Regions from separate parts of the Virgibacillus ainsalahensis genome, predicted to be linked through region 3. Evidence: riboswitches for the same ligand, from Rfam matches in the RefSeq annotation. Region 3 holds a riboswitch; each other region holds the start of a gene.
The links. Region 3 has a riboswitch for S-adenosylmethionine ahead of ACZ427_RS18490 (5-methyltetrahydropteroyltriglutamate--homocysteine S-methyltransferase). Riboswitches for the same ligand answer to the same signal wherever they lie in the genome.
Positions count from the first base shown of each region.

Region 1: another riboswitch for S-adenosylmethionine. It lies ahead of ACZ427_RS05990 (phosphoadenylyl-sulfate reductase); the one in region 3 lies ahead of ACZ427_RS18490 (5-methyltetrahydropteroyltriglutamate--homocysteine S-methyltransferase).
Region 2: another riboswitch for S-adenosylmethionine. It lies ahead of ACZ427_RS03105 (sodium:solute symporter family protein); the one in region 3 lies ahead of ACZ427_RS18490 (5-methyltetrahydropteroyltriglutamate--homocysteine S-methyltransferase).

Region 1 covers NZ_AP043943.1:1,273,761-1,284,503, forward strand. Annotated here, with positions in the region: gene ectA (diaminobutyrate acetyltransferase) at 1-194, shown strand, start outside; gene ectB (diaminobutyrate--2-oxoglutarate transaminase) at 199-1,473, shown strand; gene ACZ427_RS05985 (ectoine synthase) at 1,532-1,918, shown strand; SAM riboswitch class I at 2,093-2,201, shown strand; gene ACZ427_RS05990 (phosphoadenylyl-sulfate reductase) at 2,325-3,050, shown strand; gene ACZ427_RS05995 (assimilatory sulfite reductase (NADPH) flavoprotein subunit) at 3,287-5,137, shown strand; gene cysI (assimilatory sulfite reductase (NADPH) hemoprotein subunit) at 5,242-6,972, shown strand; gene cobA (uroporphyrinogen-III C-methyltransferase) at 7,002-7,778, shown strand; gene ACZ427_RS06010 (sirohydrochlorin chelatase) at 7,794-8,540, shown strand; gene ACZ427_RS06015 (NAD(P)-binding protein) at 8,592-9,221, shown strand; gene ACZ427_RS06020 (uroporphyrinogen-III synthase) at 9,218-10,039, shown strand; gene sat (sulfate adenylyltransferase) at 10,086-10,743, shown strand, end outside.
Region 2 covers NZ_AP043943.1:665,192-675,934, reverse strand. Annotated here, with positions in the region: gene ACZ427_RS03130 (alkaline phosphatase PhoX) at 1-1,069, shown strand, start outside; gene ACZ427_RS03125 (TasA family protein) at 1,238-1,819, shown strand; gene ACZ427_RS03120 (TasA family protein) at 1,892-2,458, shown strand; gene ACZ427_RS03115 (hypothetical protein) at 2,542-2,859, shown strand; gene sipW (signal peptidase I SipW) at 2,853-3,425, shown strand; gene ACZ427_RS03105 (sodium:solute symporter family protein) at 3,744-5,357, opposite strand; SAM riboswitch class I at 5,498-5,601, opposite strand; gene ACZ427_RS03100 (carbohydrate kinase family protein) at 5,980-6,936, opposite strand; gene ACZ427_RS03095 (MFS transporter) at 7,155-8,399, shown strand; gene ACZ427_RS03090 (glycoside hydrolase family 32 protein) at 8,415-9,860, shown strand; gene ACZ427_RS03085 (LacI family DNA-binding transcriptional regulator) at 9,910-10,743, opposite strand, start outside.
Region 3 covers NZ_AP043943.1:3,720,817-3,731,559, reverse strand. Annotated here, with positions in the region: gene ACZ427_RS18530 (LytTR family DNA-binding domain-containing protein) at 1-247, opposite strand, end outside; gene ACZ427_RS18525 (potassium/proton antiporter) at 448-1,908, shown strand; gene ACZ427_RS18520 (DUF1028 domain-containing protein) at 1,945-2,796, opposite strand; gene ACZ427_RS18515 (N-acetylmuramoyl-L-alanine amidase) at 2,977-3,765, shown strand; gene ACZ427_RS18510 (sigma-70 family RNA polymerase sigma factor) at 3,834-4,412, shown strand; gene ACZ427_RS18505 (DUF2512 family protein) at 4,867-5,301, shown strand; gene ACZ427_RS18500 (LrgB family protein) at 5,528-6,217, opposite strand; gene ACZ427_RS18495 (CidA/LrgA family protein) at 6,210-6,581, opposite strand; gene ACZ427_RS18490 (5-methyltetrahydropteroyltriglutamate--homocysteine S-methyltransferase) at 6,800-7,912, opposite strand; SAM riboswitch class I at 7,993-8,095, opposite strand; gene metA (homoserine O-acetyltransferase MetA) at 8,373-9,281, opposite strand; gene ACZ427_RS18480 (D-glycero-alpha-D-manno-heptose-1,7-bisphosphate 7-phosphatase) at 9,365-9,916, opposite strand; gene ACZ427_RS18475 (pyridoxamine 5'-phosphate oxidase family protein) at 9,998-10,420, opposite strand; gene ACZ427_RS18470 (DUF2254 domain-containing protein) at 10,626-10,743, opposite strand, start outside.

The DNA.
Region 1 (10,743 bases), 1.4 Mb from region 3:
ATGTGGAAGCAACTGTCTCGCCATCGAATACACCATCACAGAATTTGTTCAAAGGTCTTGCTAAAAAGCTGGACACAAATTATGAAGTAGTGGAGTATTATTCATCTGATGATTTTCCTACTGAGGGCCATGAAGATGAACCATTGTTCAAGATTGGACCAATACTGGAAGATAATAAAATATTAAAGGAATGATATGATGACAACGGCAATAATGAACGATACGAAAATGAAAACATTTGAAGAAATAGAATCAGAAGTGAGAAGCTACAGCAGAGGTTGGCCGACTATTTTTGAAAAGGCCAAAGGATATAAGCTGTGGGATACAGATGGTAAGGAATATATTGATTTCTTTGCAGGGGCAGGAACATTGAATTATGGTCATAATAATGATGCCATGCAGGAAAAAATGATTGAATACATTAAAAATGACGGGATTATTCACAGCCTGGATATGGGAACAATCCCAAGAAAAGAATTTCTTGAACGTTTCAAAGAAGTCATTCTTAAACCGCGTGATCTTGATTATAAGATTATGTTTCCAGGGCCAACTGGCACAAACACCGTTGAAAGTGCATTGAAAATTGCCAGAAAAGTAACAGGCCGTGATTCAATAATCAGCTTTACAAATGCCTTCCATGGTATGACAATCGGTTCACTCTCTGTAACGGGTAATTCATTTAAACGACATGGTGCAGGAGTGCCGTTACACCACAGCGTGTCCATGCCATTCGATAAATATGTGGAAGATCAGGATTCCATTGCATACTTGGAGCGTTTTCTGGAAGATAGTGGAAGTGGCGTTGCATTGCCTGCTGCAATCATTTTGGAAACCGTTCAGGGTGAAGGCGGCATTAATGCAGCAAGAATGGAATGGCTGAAAAAAATAGAAAGCATTTGCAAGCGTTGGGACATACTTCTCATCATTGATGATGTACAAGCGGGGAATGGCCGTACCGGAACTTTCTTTAGTTTTGAGCCTGCAGGAATTAACCCGGATGTTGTCTGTCTTTCAAAATCAATTGGCGGTGTTGGCCTGCCAATGGCAATCACATTAATCAAACCGGAGTATGACCAATGGGGTCCTGGAGAACATAACGGGACATTCCGTGGAAACAACCTGGCATTTATTACAGCGACAGAAGCATTAAATAATTGGGAAACAGATGATTTTGGTAAAGCAATTCGGGAAAAAGCAACTTTACTAAGTGATACGATTAAAGTTCTTATTGAAAAATACCCTGAGCTAAATGCAGAAGCACGTGGAAGAGGATTAATGCAGGGAATTGCTATTGGAAAAGATGGCGTTGCTCAAGAAATTTGTGCAGAAGCATTTAAGCGTGGCTTAATTGTGGAAACTTCCGGTCCAAAAGATGAAGTTGTTAAGTTCCTTCCACCATTAATTATCGATAAAGAAGGACTTGAAAAAGGTTTAGGAATTTTAGATGAGAGTATTAAGCGAGCGCTTGCTTAATTATATAGCACCAAATACAACAACAAACGAAATTTAAACAGGAAAAGGGGAATACGTAATGATCGTAAAATATCTTGATGAAATAGAAGGAACTAAAGATGAAACAGCTGATGGAAACTGGAAGAGCCGCCGTTTCATCCTGAATAAAGATGGTGTTGGTTTCAGCATGAACGATACAGTTATTGCTGCTGGCACAGAAAATTATTTCTGGTATAAAAATCATATTGAAGCAGTATATGTTATTGAAGGAGAAGGACAGATTGAAGAAGTGGAAAATGGTAAAATGCATGATTTAAGACCTGGTACACTTTACCTTCTAAACGATCATGATAAACATAAAGTTCATGCTAAAACACAGCTTCGTATGGTTTGTGTGTTTAATCCGCCACTTGTCGGAACAGAAACTCATAATGAAGAAGGATATTATCCTTTATTGACTGAATAAAATAAATGATGTTAAAGAACCAGCCACTTAGTGGCTGGTTCTTTTTCTATTATATAACTCAAATTATTACACAATTAAAATTAATTTTTCTTTTTTTAAAAATAGTTATTGACTTTTTGATTAGCACACTATACAATAACAATTAATCCTATAATCTTACTTGTAATTAAATTTTTCTTATCTAGAGAGGCGGAGGGGAGGTCCCTATTATCCCTTGGCAACAGGTCTCAAATAAGCACTGTGCTAACCCCTGCAGATGATTATTTTTTCTCGAAGATAGGAAGACAGTTGACACTGAAATCAATTCCCTCTCTTCTTATTGGAAAATAGAGGGGGATATTACCACCTGTATATTTATTTCATCTAATAAAATTGAAAGTGAAAACTTCTCATGGAGGGATGAAGTATGAATAATTCTCCGGTCACCTACAGTAATTTTCCCGGTGATCCATTTAAGGATTGGAATCCGGAAGATGATATGAAAGGAGCCACTGATATTCTGGAATGGGCTTATGACTCGTTTGGGGATTCTGTTGTGTATGCCTGCAGTTTTGGGGCGGAAGGAATGGTACTAATTGATTTAATATCAAGAGTGAAAAAGAATGCGAAAATCGTCTTTCTTGATACAGAAATTCACTTCCAGGAAACTTATGATCTTATCGACGAGGTAAAGGAAAAGTATCCAGATCTGCGTATTGAATTAAAGAAACCGGATTTAACGTTGGAAGAGCAAGCTGACCAATATGGATCTGCACTGTGGAAACGACAGCCGGATCAATGTTGTTTTATACGGAAAATAAAGCCGCTTGAAGATGCATTAAAGGATGCACCTGGCTGGATTTCCGGTCTACGAAGAGAGCAGTCCCCAACACGGAGTAAAACTGATTTTGTAAATAAAGATGAACGGTTCAAGTCCATTAAAGTCTGCCCATTAATCCATTGGACCTGGGACGACGTATGGGACTATATAAAAGACAATAACTTACCATACAATGAGTTACACGATCATAATTATCCAAGTATTGGCTGTATACCATGTACTTCCCCTGTAACGGATGCTGGGGATTCCCGGTCCGGGAGATGGGAAGGGTTAAATAAAACGGAGTGCGGTCTTCATACTACCGGGAAATAATCACGCTCTTTTCTATGCAAAGGAGAAGCATGTACGCCCTTAATCCGACTAAACAACTGGAAATACAAAGTTTTGATCAAATATAATGATATAAATGTCGCCCATTAACACATTGGTTTTTGACGAGTTCCATGTTAGAGCGACAATGTTTAATCTGTATAAATAATCTTAAAAGGAAACGGTTTGGATGATTGTAATTCAAATCAAAATTAAAAAATATAGTGGGGTGAATATCTTTGCAGTTACAAGTAACGAATAGTCCTTTTAACCAGGAACAAACAGAGAACTTAAATCGACTTCTACCAACACTATCAGAGGCACAAAGAATTTGGCTGAGCGGATATCTCTCAGTCCCTCAGACGCAAGAAGCTCCGCTAGCGGCAAGTTCTGTTGACATCCCGAATACTTCAACTTCTCTTCAAAGTGATTCTCAGTTGGCTACCCGGGAAGTAACGATACTTTTTGGATCCGAAACCGGTAATGCACAAGCAGTTGCAGAGGATATGGTTCAGAAACTGGAAGAGAAGAATACAAAGGTAACAATTTCTGCACTGGATGACTTCAAACCTAAAAATTTAAAAAAAGTCCAGGATTTGCTGATAGTGACAGCTACGCATGGAGAAGGAGAACCGCCGGATAATGCGTTGTCGTTTTACGAAACGCTTTATGGCAGGAAAGCTCCAAAACTTGATGATGTCAGATTTTCGGTACTTTCTCTAGGGGATCAGTCCTATGAATTTTTCTGCCAGACCGGCAAAGATTTCGATAAACGTTTCGAGGAATTGGGAGGTGAACGCCTTTATCCGCGAGTAGATTGTGATGTGGATTTTGACGAAGATGCTGCTGAATGGATGAATGGAGTTCTAGAGGCATTGCACGAACAGCAGGAAAGTAATCCTTCAGGTGAATCCTTTCTGACAGGAAATTTAGAGAACGGATCGCTTCTGCAAGATCAGCCAGTCTATTCACGTACAAATCCCTTTAAGGCTGAAGTGTTGGAAAATTTGAATTTGAATGATACTGGTTCGAATAAAGAAACTCGTCATCTTGAACTATCCCTGGAAGGTTCCAACTTTGATTATGAACCTGGAGACAGCCTGGGTATCTTTCCTGAAAATGATCCCCAACTGGTAGATCAACTCATTGAGATAATGAATTGGGACCCCGAAGAGTCTGTGTCGATAAATAAGAAGGGGGATGTGCGCTCCCTTCGCAATGCGCTGCTTTCGAACTTTGAAATTACTAATCTTACAAAACCATTGTTGCAAAAAGCTGCTGATCTCTTTCAAAATGACAGTTTACGTAAACTTCTGGAACCGGGGCAGGAGGAGGAACGGAAGGCTTATATCGAAGGTCGGGATTTACTTGATTTGGTAAAGGATTTTGCGTTAAGTGCAGTGAATCCTGGTGAATTCATCCAGATATTAAGAAAGATTCCTGCACGTCTGTATTCGATAACGAGTAGTCATAAGGCAAATCCGGATGAAGTGCATCTTACCATAGGGACGGTTGCTTATCACGCCCATGGTCGGGACAGAACAGGTGTCTGCTCTGGGCAATGTGCATTACGAGTAGAACCCGGTCGGGAGTTGCCAGTTTATATTCATCGCAACCCTAATTTCAAATTTCCTTCTGATGCCAACACTCCAGTAATAATGGTCGGCCCCGGGACGGGTGTAGCACCTTTTAGATCATTTCTCGAAGAACGTGAGGAGACAGGTGTAAGCGGGAAGACCTGGTTGTTCTTTGGCGATCAGTATTTTTCCACAGATTTTCTTTATCAGGTGGAATGGCAGCAATGGCTTAAGGAAGGTATTTTGACAAAGATGGATGTCGCATTTTCCCGCGATACTGCTGAAAAAGTGTATGTACAGCACCGGATGCAAGAAAACAGCAAAGAGCTTTATCAATGGTTAACAGAAGGAGCAATTGTTTATGTCTGCGGTGATGAGAAAAGAATGGCAAAAGATGTCGAACATACACTATTGAAAATCCTTGAACAAGAGGGAGAAATGAGTACGGAAAAAGCAGAAGAATATTTAAAGGAAATGCGGGAGCAAAAACGATATCAGCGTGACGTGTATTAAAACAATCAATTTTAATTGCAACAACGGGAGAATGAATTCAACTCTTTCATCAGGCAATTTTTTGACATATATGGGCTTTAAAGAAATGTGAAAGGAGATTAATAATGACAGAAAATAAATTCCCCCAGCAAGATGGTCCACTTGATGTTTTGGAACAGATAAAGACAGATAGCAATTATTTGCGCGGTACGATTAAAGAAGGGCTCCAGGATCGAATTACTGCAGCAATTTCCGAAGATGATACAAAGTTGTTAAAGTTTCACGGAAGCTATCAGCAGGATGACAGAGATCTGCGTAATGAACGGCGGCAAAAAAAACTTGAACCAGCTTACCAATTCATGATACGAGTACGCGCGCCCGGGGGTGTAGCTACACCTGACCAATGGCTGGTTATGGATGATCTTGCCCAAAAATATGCAAATGGAACACTGAAGTTAACAACAAGGCAGGCGTTTCAGTTTCATGGAATTCTGAAGTGGAACCTGAAGAAAACAATGCAGGAGATTAACCATTCATTAATGGATACACTGGCTGCCTGTGGGGATGTAAACCGTAATGTCATGAGCAACCCCAATCCCTATCAATCCGAGGTTCATTCGGAAGTTTATGAATGGTCTAAAAAACTGAGTGAATACCTCTCTCCAAGGACTAACGCATACCATGAAATCTGGCTGGATGATAAGAAAGTTGTGGACAGTCGGGAAGAAGAAGTGGAGCCAATGTATGGGCGTACTTATTTGCCGCGGAAGTTTAAAATCGGCATTGCAGTTCCACCTTCAAACGATGTCGACATCTACTCTCAAGATCTGGGGTTTATTGCAGTTCTGGAAGACAATGAATTAAAAGGGTTCAATGTTGCGGTTGGTGGCGGCATGGGGATGACACATGGGGATACAAAAACATACCCACAGATTTCCCGTGTGATTGGCTATATCCCGGCAGATAAAATCGTTGAAGTAGCGGAAAAGGTGATTACAATCCAGCGGGACTACGGCAATCGTTCGAATCGAAAAAATGCCCGCTTTAAGTATACCATCGATGCGAGAGGATTGGGTTGGTTTAAAGATGAATTAAATGAAAGATTGGGCTGGGATATTGAAGAAGAACGTCCTTATTATTTCGAACATAATGGTGACCGCTACGGCTGGGTAAAGGGGAATGGCAGATGGCATTTTACCCTGTTCATTCAAAACGGTCGTGTCAAGGATACAAAAAACTATCCGTTAATGACGGGTCTTCGGGAAATCGCCAAGATCCATACAGGGGATTTCCGGCTTACTCCGAATCAGAACCTTATCATTGCAAATGTAACCAGTCAAAAAAAGAAAAAAATCGTTGAACTAATTGAAAAATACGGCATCACTGAAGGAGAAAACTATTCTGCACTAAAGAGAAACTCCATGGCCTGTGTAGCCTTTCCAACTTGCGGGCTGGCTATGGCAGAATCGGAGCGATATCTTCCATCACTTGTAGAGAAAATTGAAGAGATTCTGGATGAAGCCGGCCTCAAGGAAGAGGATATTATTATACGTATGACAGGATGCCCAAATGGATGTGCACGCCCGGCATTGGCCGAAATAGGGTTTATTGGTAAAGCTCCTGGAAAATATAATATGTATCTTGGAGGCGGATTCACTGGTCAGCGTTTGAATAAACTGTACCGGGAGAATATCGGAGAAGAAGAAATCTTAAACACGCTTCGTCCAATCCTGATTAATTATGGGAAAGAAAAACAGGAAGGAGAACACTTCGGCGATTATGTTATTCGTGCCGGATACGTGGAAGAGGTGCATTCAGGGCTTGATTTTCATACTACAAATAAAGTGGAAAGCTAAAAAAGAAAATGCAGGAAGGAAGTGAAAGGATGGGAAAGGTTTATTTAGTGGGAGCCGGTCCTGGTGATCCGGATTTGATTACGGTTAAAGGTTTAAAAGTAATCCAAGAGTCAGATGTTATTTTATATGATCGCCTGGTCAACGAAGAATTACTGAGTTATGCTCCTGGCGATGCCGAATTAATATTTTGCGGTAAGCGACCCGATTATCATTCGCTTACACAGGAAAAAATAAATGACTTACTCTGCAAATTTGCACAACAGGGAAAAGTTGTAACAAGACTAAAGGGCGGCGATCCGTTTATTTTTGGAAGAGGCGGGGAGGAAGCAGAAATATTGGCGCACAAAGGTATCCGCTATGAAATTGTCCCTGGAATCACTTCCGGTTCTGCAGCACCAGCATATGCAGGCATTCCATTAACTCACCGTGATTACAGCTCTTCGGTATCATTTGTCTCAGGAGTTAGCAAAAAAGGAGAATCAGCGGAAAAATACTGGGAAAATCTTGCCCAGGGATCCGATACGCTCTGTATCTATATGGGAGTAAAAAATCTACCCAATATCTGTGACAAACTTATCCGGTATGGCCGCAGTTCCAGTACGCCAATTGCTTTGATTCATTGGGGAACGACCGGGAAACAGCACACAGTTACCGGTACACTGGAAAATATGAGCGCTAAATCTGATGAATTTAAGAATCCATCGATGATTATTATCGGAGAGGTTGTTCGGCTAAGAGAGCATATTCAGTGGTTTGAAAGGACATTACACGAGAAAGAATTTATTGCTGAAGCTATTCTGGGATGATTGGAGGTAGAGAGAGTGCAAGGGATTCTATACGTCAGTCATGGGAGCCGTATTAAAGAAGCGACATCAGAAGCAATTGCATGTATCGATTCTGTAAGAAAGCAGGTCGATGTTGCACTTCAGGAAATCTGCTTCCTGGAACTTGCTGAACCAAATGTAGAACAGGGAATTGAGCGTCTGGCCAAACAAGGGGCTACGAGGATTTCCATTGTTCCTGTGCTTCTATTAAGCGCTGGGCATTACTTTAAAGATATACCAGAAGAAGTTGATAAGGCAAAAGTTAACTATCCAACTATTATCTTTACTTATGGTCAGCCATTGGGCGTACAGGATCGTTTCACAACTGTCCTGGCAGAACGAATCAAAGAAACTGGAGTCCACATCAATCAGGATGCAAGGATTTTACTTGTGGGCCGGGGAAGCCGTAATCCTCAAACGAAGGTAGATATAGAAAATATTGGAGGTAAATTACAGGAACGAATGAATATTCCTGTAGATGTTTGTTATCTCGCTGCCTGCGAGCCTTCTTTTGAACACGGTCTTCTTTCCGCTTTAAAAGATGGTTCTTCCCAAGTTTTCATCGCTCCTTATTTATGGTTTACAGGCGTACTTATGCAACATGTTGAAAGGAAAATAAGTACGGTAACTCAGAGAGAGAAAGAAATTATCGTATGCGGGCAACTTGGTGACCACCCTGTAATGCAGGCAGCACTACAGGAACGTGTCTATGAATCTTATAAGCGTAGAACGATAAGTGCTTGAACAACTACTATAACGCAAAAGAAATTTGCTTGAGTTAAAGGATGTCGGAATGTGGCAATAACACCTCTCATGATTGAATTAAATGAACAGCATGTAATTATTGTCGGTGGTGGTCGTGTCGCAGAACGACGAGTCCATAGCCTTTTAAATAGTGGGGCTGCCATTACGGTCATTAGTCCAACAATTAAAGAAGGAATTGAATCCGAATGGAAAAAAGGACGATTGCACTGGAAACAGAAATACGTGGAAGCAAAAGATCTTGCGGATGCATTCCTGGTTATTGTTGCTACAGATGATCAGATGGTGAATCAGGAAGTTATTCACGCATCACCACGAAATTCTCTAATAAATGCTGCAGCAGATGCAGACAAGGGAAATGTAGAGTTCCCTTCCTTTTTCAGGCGTGGAAAGTTGTTGATCAGTATTTCCACTAGTGGAGCAAGTCCACAGCTTTCTGCAGCAATTAAAAATGAATTACAAACCGTTTATGACGGGAACTATGAGAGTTATATAGATTTTTTGTATGAAAGCCGAAAGCTTATTAAACATTCATCACTTGATAAAGCGCATCAAAAGCTATTGCTAAAGGAACTGCTGTCTGAAACCTTTTTAGAAAAAGATAAACAGAACGAAGCAATTGAATGGTTCAGGAATTTAGCAGAAAGAGGTGAGGCGATATGACAGGCTTGGAGGGAAAAAGGATTGGAGTTGCGGCAACCCGCAGTGCAGATGTGATTACGAAACTTATTGAAAATAATGATGGTATATCCAATGTTTTCTCTATACAGGGAGAACAGATTCTAAATAAAAAAACGAGCGAAGAAGATGTTTTTAATCTTTTATCTAATTCGTTTGATCTTATCCTTCTAACAACAGGAATTGGCGCTCAAACACTAGAGGAGGCAGCACATCATACCGATTGCTTCCCTTCATTTATTCATAGACTGAAGGACACAAATCTGGCTGTGCGTGGCAGCAAAACGATGAATTGGTTGAAAAAACATTCCTTACAAGCCACCTTTGTTTCAAAAGACGGAACGATGAGTGATTTGTTGGATTCTCTTGCTGTTCTAAAACCAAGTAAACAGGTATTTTTACAAGCTTATAATCAGGATGACGTGACACTAAAGAATAAACTTGAAAATCTGGGACACAAGGTTTATCTGTCAAAGCCTTACCAGTATAAAGCGCCCAAACCTGAAATCTTAGAGGAATTAAAACAAAATATTATCAACAAATCCCTGGATGCAGTAATTTTTACTAGTAAAACGCAAGTACAAAACCTTTTCGGCCAGTACAGTGAAACGAAAGAGATGGCCGATGCATTTAATGATAACATTTTGGCAGTTGCTGTCGGAAAAGTAACGGCATCGGAGCTGGAGCAAAATGGGGTAAGTAATGTATTTCATCCAGCCAATCCGAAAATGGGAGCAATGGTTATTGAACTTGTGCAGTATTACGATTCACTGATGGGTTCCCAATCCATCCTTGATCGCTGATTGATATTTATTGTCAGAGAAATAACGATGATACGGAGGTTTTACGATGACATTGGTTAAACAAAGTGAAACAGAAACAATTTTGCCACATGGAGGAGAACTTGTACAACGTGAATTATCTGGATCACACAGAGAATTCTATCTCAATAAGATAGATTCCTATCCATCATTCCAATTGGATGCCTGGAATTTATCCGACTTGGAACTCATTGCCATCGGTGGTTTCAGTCCGTTGAATGGCTTTATGGGAGAGAAGGATTATACGCGTGTTATTGAGGAAATGCGGCTGGAGGATGGAACAATCTGGAGTATTCCAATTACTCTTCCGGTAACCGAGGAGAAGGCGGCATCATATGCCATTGGTTCAACGATAGCACTCATAGGAGAGGACGGTGTCGCCTATGGTGTGCTGGAATTGAAAGAAAAATTCACCTATGACAAGGAAAAAGAAGCTAAACTCGTTTATGGAACAAAAGATCAGGAGCATCCGGGTGTAAAAAAGATTTATGAAAAAGGTGATGTTTATCTTGCCGGCCCGATTTATTTGCTGAATCGCCCGAGTCATGATAATTTTAAGGATTTTTATCTCGATCCTTCAGAAACAAGGGAAATGTTTGCAGACTTAGGCTGGAAAACAGTTGTCGGTTTTCAGACACGTAATCCTGTTCACCGTGCACATGAATATATTCAAAAATCTGCACTTG
Region 2 (10,743 bases), 810 kb from region 3:
AAACCCGTACCATAAGGATAATATTGGTGGAACGACTGGACTAATTGTGGGACCTGACCGCAAATTACAGCGTGAATTTGTTACATCTGCTGGTACATACCGGAACTGCGCTGGCGGAGGAACACCTTGGGGTACATGGATCACCTGTGAGGAAACACTTGTGGAAGGACATGGCTATGTGTTTGAAGTAGATCCGCTTGATCCGGAAAATAATCTTTCCAAAACTCCAATCCGTGAAATGGGGCTCTTCTCACATGAGGCAGTTGACGTGGACCCTGCAACAGGAATTGTATATATGACGGAAGATGCTTCACCAAGTTATCTTTACCGTTTTCTCCCGGTAGACCGCAGCCAGACGATTGGTTCCTTGCAAAAAGGTGGAACACTGCAGGCTGCTGCAATTGAAGAACTGCCGCAAAATGAAATGAGTAATTATCATACTGGTAGAAAATATGGAGTTATCTGGAAAGATGTCGACCCGGAAAAACCGAGCATGGAAGCCAGCCAGAAGGGTTGCATTCAATTTAGCAGATTGGAAGGCTGTCATTTTGTTGAAGGTGTCTTCTGGTTTTCTGATACGGATGCAGGAAGTAAAGATTTGGGGCGTATTTACCGTTACATCCCTTCTACAAATACGTTGGAACTTTTCTATGAATCAACTTCCGCCAATGATCTGGAAGCTCCAGATAACATTACCGTTACGCCTTGGGGCGATTTATGGATTGTGGAGGATGGAGGGGGATCTGACCGCATTATCGGATTAACTCCAGAGGGAGATACCTATGTTTTTGCGGAAAATGTGCTGAATGATTCGGAACTGGCAGGACCAACCTTTTCTCCGGATGGACAAACATTATTCGTAAATATCCAAACACCCGGGATTACCTTTGCGATATGGGGGCCGTTTGCACGCAGGAACCGCGGCCGTGGCCGGATGATGGGGCATGCAGCACCACCGAAAAACTACGCACCGAAAGTGGAGGACAACCTTTCTGCTTTTGCAGAGGTACAGGGAATGTCGGATTTGGAAGCAGCGGCATTCCAGCGTAACGGCATACCAATCGTGTAATCGACATGCATGCAGTGATTTTTTTCGAAAAATAGCTTTTGCCAAGTCTTTTCGATGGGACGAGTAATAGCAGTCCCATGCCTCCGTGGTAAAAGCTAAAACCCGCGCTTATGCAGTAAGAAAATAATGTTTTTTTAAAAAAATAAATAAGACAGGAGTGCTTGTACAATGGGTATAAAGAAAAAACTGGGCATGGGCTTGGCGACCGCGGCCTTGGGAATGTCTTTAATTAGTGGTGGTACTTATGCTTATTTCAGCGATACGGCTGAGACGGATAACACATTTGCGGCAGGTACGCTCGATCTTGCTGTGGACCCGGAAGTCATTATTAATATGGAAAATTTAAGACCGGGCGATTATGAGTTTCGGACATTTTATTTAGAAAATAATGGCTCCCTTGACATTTCGGAGGTTCTTATCAATACAAGTTATGAAGTCATCGATGCAGAAGGTGACAATACCGATGATTTAGGCAGACATATTCAAGTCAATTTCCTTGAAAATGCCGATAAAACAGAAGGCGACAGATATAATGATATCATTTATTCGACATCCTTGTATGATTTGCAAAATATGGATCCAGATGCAGTAGCTAAAAATGTGCTTGGATTTGAAAATGAACCAGCCGGCCTGGCGACAGAGAGTACGGATACCATGTATGTCCAATTTGAGTTTGTCGATAATGAGGAAAACCAAAACCAATTCCAGGGGGACAAGCTAAAGCTTAACTGGTCCTTCGAAGGCAGATAATTGAGCAACTTAGCATAAACTTTTTCCTATAATGAAATGGCATCATGGCTATGATCTTCAAGGAGGACTGAAATGAGTATAAGAAAGAAACTAATCATGAGCGTCGCCCTGGCTGCATTTGGGATAAGCCTGATTACCGGTGGGACAAGCGCCTATTTTGCAGATACCGCCTCTACTGATAATTCAATTACCACAGGTTCTCTGGATCTTGGATTGAATAAAGAAACGATTTTTCAAATGGAAGGACTTATTCCGGGAGATACACAGGAATCGGAGTTCACACTTACCAATGACGGAAATGTGGACATGAAAGAAATTACCCTGAATACTACCTATGAAGTGGTTGATCAGGGCGGGCCAAATAATGATGACGACTTGGGCAATCACATATTGGTGGAGCTATTTTCTCATCAGGACGGAAATCAGACACTCGTATTTGAAAAAACACTGGCCGAATTAAGTGGGAATTCGGAGCAAATCGGGGAAGAAATTCCGTCCGGAGACATGGAAAAACACTTCACGGCCCACTTGACATTTATCGATAATGGAGAAAACCAAAATCATTTTCAGACAGATGAGTTACAACTCAATTGGGAATTTGAAGCAGTCCAACAGAGCGGAAATACAGATGCCGAATAGATCATGATGGATTACGGGGGCTCTCTCCCCGTGATCCATCTATTTTCACATAGAATGATGGCAAATTAGGGGTGGAAAGTCATATGAGACACTGGCGTATACATTCAAATCAATCATTTTTCATTGTTTTAAAAGGGATACTAATCGTGTATCTCCTCCTATTTTCAGCTGGGTATGTAACAACCGATACCGATGCCTCCTTTAGTGAACAAATTCAAACGAATCCCAAGGTGACAATTGGTGTATGGGATAATGAAATAGTGAACGAACAAAGTGACAAAGAAACACAGAGCGGCAATGTGGAAAAGACTTGCCCGCAAGCATCCAGTGAGGAAAATACAGAAGAGGACAGCAGTCAAGCTGAAAGCAATAAGCCATCACAGGAAGGTGAAGCATGTTGAGAAAAAATTTAGCGAAGTGGGCAAACCGGGCACTTTCAAGCATGCTGTTCATTTTATTTATTAGTGTAGCCGCATTAGTTATCTCCACCAATATTTCCGGTGGACAGCCGGAAGTATTCGGATATCAATTGAAATCTGTCCTATCGGGGTCCATGGAACCAGGTATTCAAACAGGTTCCGTCATCGCTGTGAAATCTGTTGCCGACGGTGAGAAATCAAACTTTCAGGCGAATGATGTCATTACATTTGTTGGAGAAGAGAATAATTTAATCACCCACCGAATTACCGAGGTAGCTTCCACAAATGATGGTGTTGTTTATACGACCAAGGGTGACAATAATAATGCAGTCGATTCATCCCCCGTTGTAGCAGAAAATGTTGTCGGGCTCTATACTGGATTCACCGTCCCCTATCTGGGTTATGTCATTAATTTTGCCCAGTCTGCCAATGGGAGTATTTTATTTATGATTATTCCTGGTGTGCTGCTGCTTGGCTATGCTGCATTTACGATCTGGCGGACGTTAAGGCATTTGGATGAGGGAAAGCGTGCAGGGAGTGTGGAATGATTTGGTTTGGTGGGACGGAGGGACAGGTACCTCGTCCCAGTAGAGAAACGATAAGTTAAGATGTTCCTGAGAGATTAAAAGCGGAAGAGTAGAAGGATTCGGTTAACCAATCAGCTAAATGGCAGCCAATCCCTTTACCGGAAAAAATGGAAGAAAAGAGAATCTATTCTATCAAGAAATGAATTTGACCAATCAAAAACCTCAGATTCAATTTAATCTGCAACCCGCCGGGACAATGAACCTGTCCCTCTGTCCCCCCTTTTTTCCAAAACAGATGCAATTTAGGAGCAGGAATACCGCCCCTTTATTCGCATCGGATTACAAATTAGATGCTTCGGATAGGATTTGCTGTTGTTCTAGTTTCGGGCGGAAAAAGCGGATGGCTGCAATGAAAAAGCACAGGATTGCCGCAAACATAAATAGACCGAATAAACCATTTTGATAAAGTGGAGCAAAATAAAGCACATTTAATAACGTGAACAAAATACCACCGGTTACGCTAATATAAGCTAAACGGTTTGCTTTTTGAAAAATCCAATCGGCTTTTTTGTCCATGAGTGTCACCAGTGTGATACTCAGGATATTGATGGAACTGCCAACCCAGACAGGGTGAATGTTCAAATAGAATTCATTTGGATGCCAGTCACCGAGGTAATACCATAGCAGACCACTCGCAAATCCCATAAATAATGCGGTGACAACTGCGCGTTTCGTAACAACAGGCCAAAAGAGTGCTGCTACGACCGGCGCGAATGTTGCGCTGTTTCGAATGGTCCAGGCAAGTACATTCCACCAGGCGGATTGCTCTGTACGCATTAATCCAAACACAATCATTAATACCGTTAAAAGCAGCAATGAAATTTTCGTATATTTAATCAGCTGATTTTCTGTTGCAGCCGGTTTCAACGAACTTCCCACATCTCTTCCAAGACTTGTTGCCCCGGAAAATTGGCATGGGCCTCCCCACCCGAGCGCACATGCCCATACACCAAGGAAAAACAGACCTACAAGCGGTGCGGGCAGTACTTCCATTAGATATTGAGGAATCGCAATAAGTCCCGTTTGGGCATCAGGCACAACGATGCTTGCGGCAATTCCAAATAAAACACCGCCGACAATGAATGGGACTGCCATAAACCCTGCCATGATCAATCCTTTTTGTCCTTCTTCCGGCGAGCGTGAAGAAAGTGCCATCTGGAAAGCAGCCTGGGCAAGGATAACATTCACCAGAAATGTCCCGAACCATACGACAATCACTTGCAGTCCAACACTGCCAAAGTCAAACATTTCCGGTCTGTCGATGGCAAGTGTACGCAGGCCGTCGATGCCCGGATTGAGGAAAAAGGCGATCGCCCCAATGATAATCATGATTCCAAACAAAACCATATTCATTGTTTGCGTAAAAGCGATGGACCACATGCCGCCAGCCTGCAGATAAACGAAAAGCAGGATGGCGGTAAAAGCCACGGAAAGCGGCAGGGAAATCCCGGTGAACACATGAATGGCCGAAGCGAATGCAATTGCAGTTGCTACAGACCACATCGGAAACGCAAAGGCGGTAATGGCACCAGAAACACCCTTAGCCGTACGTCCATATTTATCACCAATCATACCGGAAACAGTGACAAGCATTTTTTTCCGAAATGAACGGATAATTAAAAAAGCAATGATGAAAATTTGCACCATTTCTGCCACCCCATACCAAACTGCTGAGATGCCGCTCAGATAGGAAAGCTCAAGAATAGAAATATAGGTAGAACCAGAAAATAATCCAGTTATACAAAAGGCAACAATCCATTTATTAAAATTTCGATTGCCAACAAAATAGCTGTCTTTTTTCGTCAAGCGACGTTTGGCAAATTGACCAGCAATAATCAGTGCAAACGTATAGCCAATTGCAAGAATGATAATCCAAACACCATATTCTGTCATGTTGTCCCCACTCCTTTTATGTTGAATAATAAGATAATAATACTAGGATTTAAGCTTGAAATCTTCCAAGGTTAAACAAGTAATAGAGAAAAGCCCACTTCCAAATAATAAGAAGAGGGCTTAAATAATTCAGATTCCTCTTCTTATCTTTCAGACATTTGTCTGATGGAATTGGCACAGTACTTGTAAATAGCCTGTTGCCGAGGTATCAAAGGGCCATTCCCTCCACCTCTCTTGATAAGAAGTCCGCTTATGTAATTGTATATAATTTACAATGTTTCGACAAATAAGTCAAGGGGGACGGAGGGACAGGTACCTCGTCCCAGTACAGAAACAATAAGCTAAGATGTTCCCGACGGATTAAAAGCGTAAGAACGGCAGGTAATAGAATAACCAAACAGCTAAATGGCAGACAATCCCTTTACCGGATTTTAGAAAACTTGGCCTGTTCGACTAGCTTTTATGATGGGAAAGCCGTAGCCTGAGCTTATGTAGTAAGATAGTTTTATGCTTTCTTAACTGCTAAAAAGAATCTATTCTATCAAGAAATGAGTTTGATCAGTCAAAAACCCTCAATTCAAACTGCACCCTGTTGGGACAATGAACCTGTCCCTGCGTCCCCCTAAACTTCATCTAATGCTGGCAATGCTGTTAGTGAGCCAACTTTTGTGCAGACTTGTGCTCCGACGATATTTGCGAAATACACAACCTCCTGTAGAAAATCGAAATCGGCATGGACATCAGCACTGTTTTCTTTTAATCTTTTGGAAAATTGATAAAGCACTGCACCGATAAAGGCATCGCCCGCACCAGTCGAATCAATGGATTTCACCGGTTTACTTGGGACAAGCTTCTCCTTCTTACCATTAGATATCACAGAGCCTTCTTTTCCCAGCGTAACGGCAACGATATCCGCTCCGAGCTGGTGAAGTGTGTCAACGCCCTTATGTATATCCTGCTCCTGTGTGATAATTTCTAATTCCTCTGCACTTACTTTCACAAAATCAGCATAGAAAAGTGCCTGCTTTGAACGTTCAATAAATCCCCGTTCATTCCCTTTCCACAAATCTCCCCGGTAATTTGGGTCAAAGGAAACAAATTTTTTCTTGTCCTTTGCCTGACGCATTAATTCAAAATACGTTTCCTTCAATGCACCATCCAGGAGTGCTGTTGCTGAGCCAAAATGAAGCACAGAGGAATCCAGAAGTCTATCAACCGGTAGTTCATCCAACTGTAGGTTTTTATCAGCGCCTCGATTAAATTGGAAATCGCGTTCGCCATCTGCTTCCAGGGATACAAAGGCCATTGTTGTCGACAGGTTTTCATCTTTTAACACGAAGGATGTCTCTACATTATATTGGTTGAGAGTTTCGATCAAAAATGTCCCAAACGCATCATTTCCGACTTTTCCCACCATGGAAGATTTCTCCCCCAATTTAGCTATTGCTGCGGCTACATTTGCAGGCGCTCCCCCTGCCATTCTCTTAAAATTTTCTCCATCCTTTAACGCAACACCTACATCGGTACAGAACATATCGATTAATAATTCCCCAACACAGCATACATTTGCTTCACTCATTATTTCGTCCTCCATAATATTTATTTTTTCAATCTGACTTCTAGAATAGTATGACACACAACTGTCTTCAAATATTTCAATCATTTTTAGTGTTTTGGTCGTTGACAGTTATATTGAAATCGTTTAAACTATCACGTAATCGATTACGTAAACGATTAACTTTTTTTACTATTATATCCTAAATCACAAAAAAATTAAACAAAAATGGAGGGAAAAACATGCAAACTTTCACCAACAGTAAGTATTGGTTTTCTTCAGGCTATTTATTCCTATTCTTTATCACCTGGTCAATTTGGTGGTCCTTTTATGCGATTTGGCTAAATAACACACTAGGGTTAAGCGGTGCTCAAGTTGGAACCGTTTACTCTTTCAATTCATTTAGTGCATTGCTATTCATGTTATTTTATGGGGTTATACAGGATAAATTAGGAACGAAAAAGCATTTAATATGGTTTCAAAGTATTGTCCTGATTTTCATTGGTCCTTTTCTGATTTATGTATATGAGCCCTTGCTAGTTTCTAACTTTTATCTTGGTGCAATATTAGGTTCTATTTATTTAGGTGCAGGTTTTGTTGCAGGTGCTGGATTTCTTGAATCCTATACCGAAAAAATCAGCCGTAAATATAATTTTGAATTTGGAAAATCGAGAATGTGGGGTTCTCTGGGTTATGCTGTTGCTGCATTTGGCGCCGGGACACTACTAAGCATCAATCCACATATTAACTTTTGGTTGGCTTCTGCTGCGGGTGTTCTCTTTTTTATTTTGAATTTTTTCTTCAAAGTAGATATATCAGATCAGGAAGAAAAAGATACAAGTAATATTTCAAAGAAAGATATAGCCTTCATCTTTAAAAGTAAAGTGTTCTGGTTTCTATTAATCTATTTATTTGGCACTGTTTGTATCTATACTGTATATGACCAACAATTATTTCCTGTATACTTTGTTGACCAATTTGCTGATGAAGCAACAGGAAATCAGATATATGGATATTTGAACTCCTTCCAGGTGTTTGTAGAAGCCCTTTTCTTATTCCTCGCACCGTTTATTGTTAATAAAATCGGTGTGAAGCAATCATTAGTGCTAGCAGGTAGTGTGATGGCTTTTCGTATTGTTGGCTCTGCTGCTGTATCCAGTGCAATTGGAATATCTTTTATGAAGTTACTACATGCTGTGGAGCTTCCAATCCTGTTAATTGGGGTATTTAAATATATTTCAATGAATTTCGATGCTAGAATGTCTGCAACTGTTTATTTGGTTGGATTTAAGGTATCAAGTGAAATTGGAGTTATCTTCTTCTCATCAATAGTTGGGTATTTATATGACTTGACCACCTATGAAACCACATTCTATATTCTCGGCACTATTGTCGTTCTATTTGTGATTACATCAATATTCACACTCAACAAAGATAAAAAAGCTATTCCAGAAAATAAAACTGATTTATACCAAAATATTAATTAAGGGAGAGTTATTATAATGAGTTTTCATGACAATCAAATAGAAAAAGCTAATACATTTATAGAAAAAAAATTAAAACAAAATGAAGCAAGAATTTATCAGCCTGTCTATCATTTTACGGCTCCAGTTGGGTGGCTGAATGATCCAAACGGTTTAATTCAGCATAAAGGTATCTATCACTTATTTTATCAATTCCATCCTTACTCAGAAGATTGGGGGCCCATGCACTGGGGTCATGCAACTAGCACTGATTTGGTCCATTGGCAACACCAACCTGTTGCACTTGCTCCTTCCGAGGACTATGACCTAGGCAAATCTGAAGAAGGGTATGGTTGTTTCTCCGGCAGTGCAGTGGTAAAAGATGATAAACTATTCCTGCTATTCACCGGACATATAGATAGTAAAAATCCAAAGGAAGTACAGTGTCTTGCAACAACAGAAGATGGAATTCATTTTGAGAAACATCCAGCAAATCCTATAATAGCTAAACCTCCACATTCATTGAGCACCGATTTTCGCGATCCTAAGGTTTGGCTATATGGAGACAATTGGTATATGGTAGTTGGATCAAGTAAATCTAATTATGGAGGGGCTGCTTTATATAAATCGGATGATTTAATAACTTGGGAATATTGCGGACTTGTTGCTGAAAGTGATGGTACTTTAGGCGATATGTGGGAATGTCCTGATCTATTCCCTATACAGGACAAACACGCTTTAATTGTGTCCCCAATGAATATGGAAAATGGTAAAAATATCATTCAGGTTGGTGACATGGATTACGAAAAACAACGTTTTACGAAAGATTATTTTGTGGAAGTCGATGAAGGATTTGATTTCTACGCAGCTCAAACATTTCTAGATGAAAAAGGACGACGCATCTTAATTGCTTGGATGGATCAATGGGAGACAGAATTTCCAACAAAAGAAGAAGGTTGGGCAGGAGCTATGACTGTACCAAGGGAAATCAAATTAAATAAAGAAGGAGAAATACGTTTTCACCCAGTAGAAGAATTAAACGTTTTACGTAAAACAGTGGAAAAGCATAGCGGATTGGAATTCTCAAGGCTATTTTCACCTGAAACGAGAGGACAAGCGCTCGAAATTAAATCAACTTTCGACCTTTCCAAAACAAACAGTGAAACATTTGGAATCAATGTTCTAAAATCCGAGGATGGAGAAGAATTTACGGAAATTAAATACAGTTCCAGCACAGGCAAAATTACAGTTGATTTAAATAAAGCGGGACAAGTTTCAGGTATTGCGTTGGCAGAAATAGAAAAAAGTGAAGAACTACTGCTTCACATATACATCGACCGCTGTTCAGTAGAACTATTCATTAATAATGGAGAAAAAGTTATTACGAACCGGGTTTATCCAAACAACAGCAGTGATAAAATTGAATTTTTTGGAGGAGAAAATGTACATGTGAAAGAACTGAATATATGGGGGCTTGAAAAATAATTATTTAGGCAAAAGCAGACAGTCTGTTATTTAAAACTGTCTGCTTTCCTTATGTAGATTCTCGTTCGGTTAGCACAGGCTGCAAAACGGTTTGTTTCACCTTTTTATCCGGTGACTGAATACGATCAAGAATCATATTGGCCGCTTCGATTCCCATCTCATATGCAGGTTGATCAACTACCGTTAGTGGGGGCGAAACAATTTTTGTCCATTCAAAATTATCGAATGCAATGACAGCAATTTCTTCTGGGACTGAGATATTATTTTCTCTAAGATAATATATGATCCCTGTTGCCACTTCATTATTCGCTACAAATACAGCGTCCAAATCATATAAGACCATTTGATTAGCCAACTTATACCCACTTTCATATGTAGGTTCTCCAATAAATATGATTTCTTCTACGTTTGGTTCATTTTGCTGTGCATCACGATATGCAGCTAATCTTTGTTTTGCTGTACTGATAGATAAGTCTGCACCCGCATAACCAATACGCTTATAACCTTTTCTCTTTAAATACTTCATTGCATCAAGCACGCCCTGATAGGAATCAATAGATACAGAATCACACTCATTTCCAGCTGGAATACGGTCAATTAAGACGATCGGATGGTCTTTGATAATATATTCCTTAAGTTTTTGAAATTCATTACAGGTAGAAGCAAGGATAATACCATCGGTGATTTGATCATTTAATAGCTGTAATTGCTCTATTTCATGTTTTAAATCTTCCTTTGAATTACTGATAATAACGTGATATCCATATTTCCTAAGCGTCTCTTCTATTCCTTCTGCAATCGACATAAAAAAAGCTTTTGATGTATCTTCTTTTCGGACAGGAATGATAAACCCAATTGTATATGTTTTTGTACTTCTTAAACT
Region 3 (10,743 bases):
CCATCCCATGATACGGCACGCCAAATACATTCCGGTTAATAAATTCAGATACCTTTAGTTCGGATATTAGTGCTTTATGTGCTATCGTTCCTTCTTTTATCGGATCCCCTGGACTGATCTTCAAATCAATCCGCTTACTCGGGCGGTAATAGATATATTCCTTTGTATTCGCAACAGCAATAGATATTTCATCAGAGAATAGTTCTCCCATCACGTCCAATAGAGATGTGATTGATAGTTTTTCCATACCGGCCCTCCTTTTATTACAAATTTTTCTAGACCCATTATACATAATTAAGGCGATCTCCGTCACTGTTTAGAACAGCAAGTGACAAATATTAACATCCCTTATATTTAATGTGGGATTAGCTACATGTTTTGTTTTTATCCAGGAGAAGCTTATAATTAAAGTAACCACTTTACATACAGACGGAAGGATTGTTCATCATGGGTATAACGATCGGTTCATTGATATTTTTGTTGGCACTCATGCTGATTGTCGGCGTATTCGCAACAAAATTCTCTTCAAGACTTGGCCTGCCTGCGTTAGTTCTATTTCTGATTGGCGGGATGCTGGTCAATTACTATTTTTCCTTTGATAATGCTGAATTCGCTCAGTTAATTGGAATTATGGCTTTAATTATTATATTGTTCGATGGCGGTACACAAACAAAATGGAAAAATATTCGTCCTGTTATTGGCGCTGCCGGCACATTGGCAACACTGGGTGTACTTATCACTTCTGCTATCACCGGCTTTGCAGCAATGTATATCCTGAACTTTTCTCTGTTGGAAGGTATGCTGCTTGGGGCAATTGTTGGCTCTACGGATGCTGCTGCCGTATTCTCAGTATTGGGGAATAAAAACTTTGACAAGCGCCTAACCGCAACATTGGAAGCAGAGTCGGGTTCCAATGACCCAATGGCAGTGTTTTTAACTGTTGCATTGATTGAAATGATACAAATCCCGGATGCCTCCATTTGGTCCGCGATCGGTAGTTTTTTTCTCCAAATGGGACTTGGCCTCGTTCTCGGTTTAGCTCTTGGGAAAGTTACCATACTCGTTATTAATCACATAAAACTCGATACATCCAGCCTGTACCCAATTCTTGCTATGGGAGCCGCAGTTTTCACTTATGCTGTTACCGACTTTTTTGGTGGAAGTGGGTTACTTGCAGTTTATGTAATGGCAGTCTTTGTTGGAAATAGTGACTTAACCTACCGTTTCACCATTTTACGCTTTAATGAAGGATTTGCCTGGATGATGCAAATTGTTATGTTTACACTGCTTGGGATGCTTGTATTTCCAAGTCACTTACTTGACGTTTTCTGGCAGGGTATCTTATTGGCGGTTATTTTAATGCTAATCGCAAGGCCAGTCGCTATTTTCATCAGTATGTTTTTCATGAAATACAATTGGAATGAGAAGCTGTTTGTTTCCTGGGCAGGTTTAAAGGGAGCAGTTCCAATTGTTTTGGCGACATATCCCATCGTAGCAGATGTAAAAAACAGTTTAATCATTTTTAATGCCGTCTTTTTCGTTGTATTGATTTCAGCTTTAATCCAGGGCAGCACCTTATCCTGGCTTGCCACGAAGCTTGGATTAGCTGCGGGGGACGAGCTGGAACCGACTACCAGCCTGGAATTAATCAATCTGGGAGCAACCGATTCAGAAATTATGAAAATGACCGTTACAAAGGAAACCCCGGCTGTTGGAAACACCTTAATTGATATCGATCTGCCAAGTGACACGTTGATTATCGGAATTACCCGAAATAAAAAGCTACTTACACCGACCGGTAATTCTGTCATCAAGCATGGAGACACGCTATATGTTCTTAGCGATAAAGAAAGCCGGGAGAAAGCAAAAAGAGTGCTGCTTGGTCACCCTGCCAAAAAAGAACCATAGGAAAAAGGAACGGAGAACAAAACAGAACAGATTAAGTTACTGTTTTGCTTTGTTCTTCATAAATTCCAGCACTTCCCTGTCGATTTTCCCTTCCCTCAGTTCACGCCCTTCAAAGTTTTCGATATGGATAAAGGATGCTAACCCCTTGTATAGTACTGTATCTTCTACATTCGTTGCCTTAATAAATTCCAAGCGGTATAAATGATATGCAATTTCTTCTCTTATGCTTCCTTCAATGTCTAAAATATTTCCAGGCTTGATTGGTCCAAAATGAAGTCGCTGAAGCCGATGGATGCGGATGAGTTCTTTTATCGGGTCTGGATGGTCATCCACACGCAAATCAATGAATCGATCATTCGCCATCAGGTAACCTCCCTTTTCCTTTACAACATTAAGAGCAGCAGCCTGTCTGCCACGGCTATCTCCACCTGCTTTCTGTCCTGCATCAAGTGCCTGAAGTAATCGTTCGGACAACGTACCAGTTGCCTGTTCAAATGTTTCAGCCATCGCTGTTACGGTTTCCTCACTTACCAATATATTTCCCTGAGCAGCATAGTGCTCTCCAGTTTTTCCACCGGCCCATTCCTTGCACCTTCCCCCGGTAAAGGTCGCCGTCTTTCCGTTTGCATCGACAATTCCAACTTGCCTGTCCTCTCGACCTTTATCATTTTGAATGAGGATATCCATTGTTTCCTGTGCAGATTTCCCCTGTTCAAGCAACTCCAGTCCATCTGGTCCATAAGCAGGATTTGCAAGAGACTGTGTTGCAATAGCTCCAACCCCTGCTTTTGCCCATGGAACGACAGCCCCCACCCCAATGAATTTTGATTGTACGGCAATACCAAGTTCCTTTGTCTCCGGATCAAAACCTACAATGGAAAAAGTCATTGCTTACCTCTCCTTTTATGTATGAAAAATCAGCCATCAGTATCGTCATTTTACCATATTACATAGCTGATAGATGCCTCCTTTCATCCACTCCGGACGATTGTAATTATAAGCAGAGGGTGTGCTAATAGAAAAATGAATGGATCAACATTAAAACAGTAGAAATGGAGGAAATAGCAAATGAAACTTTATTTAGACCCTGGCCATGGTGGATCCGACCCGGGTGCTGCAGGTAATGGGATGAAAGAAAAAGAAGTTGTATTAGATATCGCCCAACGTATTCGCAGGATATTAACAGGCGAATACAAAAACATCAGCATAAAAATGAGCCGGACAGGTGACCGAACAAAAACATTAAGACAGCGTACAAATGAGGCAAATTCCTGGGGTGCGGATTATTACCTCTCCATTCACTGCAATGCTTTTAACAGAGCAGCACATGGATATGAGGATTTCATACATGACAGCTTAACCAGCAGTTCCCGGACAGCACATTATCAGGATATAATGCATGCCGAAATTTCAAAAGTAGCCGATTTAGCCAACCGCGGCCAAAAAAAGGCGAATTTCCATGTGTTGCGGGAAACTGTCATGCCGGCACTATTAACAGAAAATGGATTTATTGATAACCGGAATGATGCAGCCTTTATGAAGGATAATGCATGGCGGGAAAAAGTAGCTCAGGGTCATGTAAACGGATTGGCCAGGGCATTTAACCTCCGCCGTAAACAAGGAAACACTGAAACAACTTACAAAGTGATTGCCGGTTCTTTTAAAACAAAAGAAAATGCGAACACCCGCATCACTTTACTACGTAATAAAGGCATTGAATCATTCATGATTGCAGATACAATTTCAGGTTCCCGTTGGTATCGTGTACAAGCAGGTGCCTTCACCTTCCGAAAAAATGCAGAAAACCAATTGAGCAAAGTCAAAAAAGCAGGCATCCAAGACGCGTTCATCGCTTAGTATCAGAATTATCACAGGTAACGGGAGAATTAACCTTTTCAAACATAATATACAAAGGAGAATGAGCAATGGAAGAAAATAAACGCCCTTTTACATTTGAGGAGATTATGGAACAGAATGAGCGGCGCATTCATTTTCATATTAACCGCCTGCATATTCGTGATGATAATCAGGAGTTTTACCGGGAAGGGTTATTTGCATTGTGGAATGCCTATGAATCCTATCAGCCGGATAAAGGACCTATGGCAACGTACTTTAACTATATTATCCGGAACCGGCTGATTGATTTGATCCGAAAAGAAAACAGAACAAATGAAATCAAGGATCAATTCATACAGGAAAATAAAGTGGAATACACCGATGGCAATCATATCAGGGGAACAGAAGGTACAACACCCATTCCCGGCCAAACAGACATACTTTTAGAAGATACAGCGCTATGGCAGCAATTAAAAACCGCCCTTACACAAAATCAGTGGAAATGGGTATATTATCACATCATTGACGGTATACCTTTAAAAGAAATTGCCATTCAGGAAAATACAACAATGGAAGCCGTGAAAAGCTGGGGTAAACAAGTGAGAAAGAAATTAAGGGACGAGAAATTCCGTGAAAGGATAAACTGGGCTCCCCCTGTAAACATGTAGCGTGGTCTTTTTTCAAGGCCACGTTTTTTTGAATGTAAGAAACCAATATAGCGGCTAAGAGCATGCCACCATCTTCTATAATGAACCAGCTAATCTAACCAGAAGACTGTTCTCTAAAAGACCTGGGACTGCGATTACTCGTCCCACCAAAAAGATCTGGGACTGCGATTACTCGTCCCACCAAAAAGATCTGGGACTGCGATTACTCACCACCCCGAAAGAAATTATTTCTTTTAACACAAAAGATATAAAAGACGACGTAACTGCTGGGTTGATTTCCGCAGCGGGTACACCGACCTCATTTCAAGTTATATCGTCTTTTATATCAACTACAACGCAACAGGCAATAACATTTAGCTAATGAGCCAACCAAAAAAATATAATCTTGGTTGATGGTGGAAATGTATAGATCTAAAGCTTCGTGCGAAAATTATAAGGAAAGGAGAGATTTAGGATGAATCATTTCAAGTTATTCGCCGTAAAATTCATTGCCTCCCTAATCCTGTTGTATTTGATATTAGGACTCGGATTTGGCATGGAATTTGTCAATGTTTTTTGGGTCACTCTAACATTAAGCGTCCTTGCCTATTTAGGAGATCTGTTTATTTTACCGAGAATTAGTAATGTATTCGCAACGATTTCTGATTTTGTACTAGCATTTGTCGTCATTTATTTTATGAGCTATGGTGTAACTGCCGGCGGAGATTGGTTTGCGGCTTCATTAATCGCAGCAGCCGGTAATACTGTATGCGAATATTTTTATCACATCTATATCATGGCCAATAGGGAAGGACAACGCAATTGGGATCCTACAAAAAGAATGCTAAATGTGGAAACAGAGGCTGCTGAGGAAACACATCCTTTTGATTCAGATCAACGAAAGAAATAGGGAGGAGTCCGAACGGAAGATACAGGTAAAGTTTTGTGTGGGCGCAGTACCATTGGGGATAAGCGCAAGACTTTTTGGCGCGAGCGCAGAACCCACGCCCGTGAACGCAGAACATTCGCTATTGAGCGCAAGACTCCGGGTGTGAGCGAAGAACCTACGACTGCGAACGCAGGATCTTCCGTTAGAAGCGCAGTACTGGGGCAGGTAAAATTCACCCATACACCTGCTACATCCACCACATCACAAACCATGGTGCAATAATTGAAACAACCACTGCACTTACAACCATGGCGATGGTGCTGACAGACCCTTCCAATGGATCCCGTTCCATTGCGACTGCTGTACCAATCGCGTGACTCGCACCCCCGATACCTACACCAGTGCCGATATGATGCGCTACCCCAGTATATTTAAATGCAACTGAGCTAAGCATCGTTCCACCAATCCCTGCAATCATTACAAAGACAGCTGCCAAAGAATCGACGCCTCCAAGGGAATCAGCAACCCCCATGGCAACAGGAGTTGTTGTATTTTTGGGTATAAGGGAGTAAATAATTGTTTCGTCCACCCCCACCCATTTTGCTAGGATCAAACCGGTGGATACACCGACAAAAGCTCCGACAACCGTTCCAGTAATAACCGGGAGCGCCAGCTTTTTCAAGGTCTTGTGTTGCTGGTAAAGCGGATAGGCCAGAGCCACTACCGCGGGGCCAAGCAAATGATTAATCCATTCTCCGCCAATCATATACGTCTCATAAGGAATATGGAAAATCAGCAAAAAAGTGATAATGATTGTTGTTGCGATAAAAACAGGAGCCATAAATGTATAACGCCATTTCCAATAAACCCGCAGTGCAAACAGATAAGCGAAAAGGGTGCCGATAATAGAAATAAATCCAATAAGCAAATTATTCATGGCTTCTTTCCCTCTTATGCATGAACATCTGGCTCACATGGCCGGCAGAAACCATCACCATCAGTGTACTGGAAAGTCCGATAATCACAAGAAGCAGTCCTTTTCCCGCAAACAAATCAAAATAATTCATTGCTCCGACCGTGGCAGGAATAAAAAACAAGGCCAAATGCTTAATCATAAACTGTGCACCCTTTTCAACCCAAGCCGTCTTGATAGTACCTGTCATCAATAAAATAAACAGAAGAATCAGCCCGATGACACTTCCCGGTATAAAAAGGTTAAAAATTTGCTGAATCCACGTCCCTACAGTATATAAACCATATAAAGCAGCGATATGGATGATTATTTTGAAAACATTTAACACATAAGATCACTCCAATTTTTCTCTTCATTCCATCTAGTATAGCAAAAATACGGGACCACGAGAAGATTTTGAAAGTTTGGAGGATAGAGACAAATTTCCCTATACTAATGTTACCCTAACTTCTTATACTGGTCGGAGCTTATCCCCACTCAAAAATAACCCGAGTGATGTGGCCACCCGGGTTACCATATGCTAATTATTTGTTTTGTCATTTCTTATTATTTCCAAACTTCCTCAGCAATATCAACAACATGGCGGATTTTATTCCATTGTTCTTCTTCCGTTAAGTTATTTCCTTCTTCCGTTGAAGCAAATCCGCATTGCGGGCTGAGAGAAAGCTGCTCATATGGTACATATTCTGCTGCTTCCTGGATTCGCTTTTTGATTGCTTCTTTATTTTCCAGCTCTGGAAACTTGGAAGTGATTAATCCAAGTACCACATGGATATCATCCCTGTTTACATATCGAAGCGGTTCAAAACCGCCAGAACGTTCATCATCAAATTCAAGGAAAAGCCCATCGACAGCAAGCCCCCCAAAAATCGTTTCCGATGCAGCGTCATAAGATCCTGAGCTGAAATAATGGGACCGGTAATTGCCTCGGCAAATATGCATCGTGATCAGCATATCGTCCGGACGATCAGCTATTGATTCATTGATGACTTGTTTACAGATTTCACGCAACTTGGCAGGTTCAAAACCCCTTTCTCTTAATGATGCTTCCCCTTCTTCTGATAAAAAAGAAGCCCAGGACGTATCATCAAGCTGCAGGTAGCGGCAGCCCGCATCGTAAAATGCCTGGATTGCTTTTTTATAGGCATTGATAACATCCGGCACAAGAGCGTTAATGTTTTCATAAAGCTCTGGATCTACTCCTGCACGAACCAATAGCATATTCGGACTTGGAATTGTCTGTTTAGCAACATGATTCTCTCCCACAATACTATGTAGAAATTTATAATCGTCGAGAAATGGATGCTCCTCACTGAAGTCGACCTTGCCGGAAACCCGGATGGAATGTTTCTTTGTTTCAATCCCATCAAACTTCAGCCCTGTATCTGGGTCAAAGCCTTCTACACCTACAAGATTCTCTAAAAAGTCAAAATGCCACCAGGCACGTCGAAACTCTCCATCCGTAATTGACTTAAGTCCTGCTTCCTTTTGCTTTTCCACAAGATTACGAATTTCTTCATCCTCGATTTGACGCAGCTGTTCTGCGGTAATTTCCGCCTTTCCTCTTTGTTCCCTCGCCCGCTTAATCCGTTCCGGTCTCAGGAAGCTTCCAACATGATCCCCTTTAAATGGCGCTTTATGATTTACTTTTGTTGTCATATTACCTCTCCTTTAAAGTTTTTAGAAATTAGAAAGAACCCCTTCCAATAAGAAGAGGCTCTGTTAATAACTGTGTCGTCTTCTTATCTTTCAAGTTTCATCAACTTGCTAGAAGTAGCACCTTGTTTAAAACAGGTTGCTGAGGCGTCAACGGGCTAGTCCCTCATCCTCTCTTGATAAGTTTTCTATTTAATTATCGCAAATTACTATAATTAATATATTAACAGCTTTCGTGAAAAACAGCAAAACATTTCGACAATTTTCTCTAAAACAACTCGCCAGCAAATAAATCCTTCACTTCACTTTTCCGACTCCCAAAGCCAAATGCTCCCAAAGAATATTTTCCACGAACTCTCCTTGTTCTTCCTTACAGTCAACAATTAAAATGGTCTCCGGATGGCAGCCAGAAATGAAACGAGAGTAACGCAAATTAAGCTGCGTCACTCTCGTTATGACTATATTAATCCCATTGATATGGAGTTTGCTGGTAGACATAGTAATTCAGCCAATTTGAAAAAAGCAGATGTGTATGAGAACGCCATGTGTTTCGTGGCTGTTCATTTACATCATCATTAGGAAAATAGTTTTCCGGTAAATCGACGTCCAGTCCTTTATCAAGATCACGTGCATATTCCTCCGCAAGCGTTGTGGCATCATACTCTAGATGACCGGTAACCATAATATGTTTTGCATCCTCAGATAGGATAATAAATGCCTCATCATCTTCGGTGGAAGAAAGCAGGAATAAGCGTGGATCCTGTCTGACTTCTTCTATGGGAACTTCGGTGTATCTAGAATGCGGTGCCCGGAAAACTTCATCAAAACCACGTACAAGATTTATCGTTGGATCCGCTATATGATGCTTATAAACACCGGTTAATTTTTTCGACAGCTCATTTTTACCAATTCCGTAATGATAATATAATGCAGCCTGGGCGCCCCAACAAATGTTCAAAACGGAAGTCACATTCTGTTTCGTCCATTCCATGATTTCCGTCAGTTCCTCCCAATAGTCCACGTTCTCAAATTGCAGGTGCTCAATCGGGGCACCGGTAACAATCATTCCATCGAAACGGCGTTCTTTAACTTCCTCAAAGGTCGTATAAAACGTATCCAGGTGAGAGGTGCTGGTATTTTTGGATTCATGTGTCTCCATTCTCAAGAAAGAAATATTCACCTGTAATGGTGTATTTCCCAATAACCGCAGAAGTTGTAATTCCGTTCGTTCTTTTTCCGGCATCAGATTTAGAATAAGTATATTTAGTGGGCGAATGTCCTGGGATTTTGCCCGGTCCTCGTCCATCACAAAGATTTTCTCCTGTTTTAATCGCTGGGTTGCAGGCAAAGTTTTCGGTACATTTATCGGCAACTGATATCTCTCCCTCTACAATCATATAATAATGTATTCTATTATAGAGTTAATAAAATATTTGCGCAATTGGTATGGACAAATTATTTCGAATGGACATTACCCTGTCTTTCTTCCCACATCCATTTCGCCACCGATAAAAGATCCCCAAAATTCATATCCGCTTCCTTCTTGTTTTCCATTCGCTCACCAACAAGTACTGTCCGCACACCAGCTTCCTTCCCTGCTTGAATGTCCGGTAGGCGGTCACCAACCATATAGCTTTCCGCCAAATCAATAGCATACTTTTGGGCAAGATCCAGTATCATTTGTGGTTTCGGTTTGCGACAGGAACATCCCGCCTTTGGCTTGTGGGGGCAGTATGCGATATCATCGATACTTGCACCAAAAGTCCTCAGATCGTCTTCCATCCTTTTATGTACCGCCTGCAATCCAGTTTCCTGCATAAATCCAAGGCCAATTCCTCCCTGATTCGTTACAACAAACACTTTAAATCCCATATCATTAAAGATTTTCACCGCTTCTCCAACACCTTCCAGCAAATAAAAATCCTTTGGTTTGTTCACAAATTTCACACGGCTGCTGAGCACTTCATTAATTACACCATCACGATCGAGAAACATCCCTTTCTCCATACCATCACCTTTTCTTCACTATTATATAAATGGCACTGTCCAAAAGGGGGAAGACCCTCCTGAGACAGCACCATGTTTCATTTAAAATTTCAATTCCTTAGGATCCTCACCTTTTTTGTTCATCAACCGGACCTGAACCGGCTCAATCTCCAATACGACCAGGTTCGGATCATCAGGTCCATCGAAATAAATCTTCAGTTCTTCATTCCATACCTCTTTTTTCATCGCTTCGGAATCATTCAAGGAAACCTCTCCCTGATATTCCACATATTCATCACCAAAACCTTCACCTTCATATCCTAGCAGAATATGGGTGAATGGATTTGCTTCGATTTCTTCCGTTTTATCTGTATCCTTGCTGGTTGGGGTGTATAGTTTCATATCTTTATGAAAAAAAGTCATATACCTTGAATGAGGTTTATTATTCTTTACCGTTGCCATCGGGCCGACATGACTATTTTCAAGAATATTTTCAACAGCTGATTTAATTTCACTTTGACTCAATACTATTCACTCCTTTTGACTATAAGTAGTTATAGTATTCCTTCCATGAACAGAAATAAACATTAGAACCCTCACTAGAAGCATATAAGAAATGAAGCAAAAAACCCAAACCGCTATTAACAGTTAAGGTTTCTTACAACAGCTATCTTCCACAAGCCTCTCTGGTTTTTAAGGTTGGTTTGCCCCTAGAAAGGGTAGCAAGCAACTAGCTTTCTGCGTTATTTTCTAATTTAAGTTCAATTTTGTTGTATGCCTCCATATGTCCAGTCGTTTCAGCAAGATCCCATAATTTTTTTAACAGTATCTTCCTATCCAGATCAAAA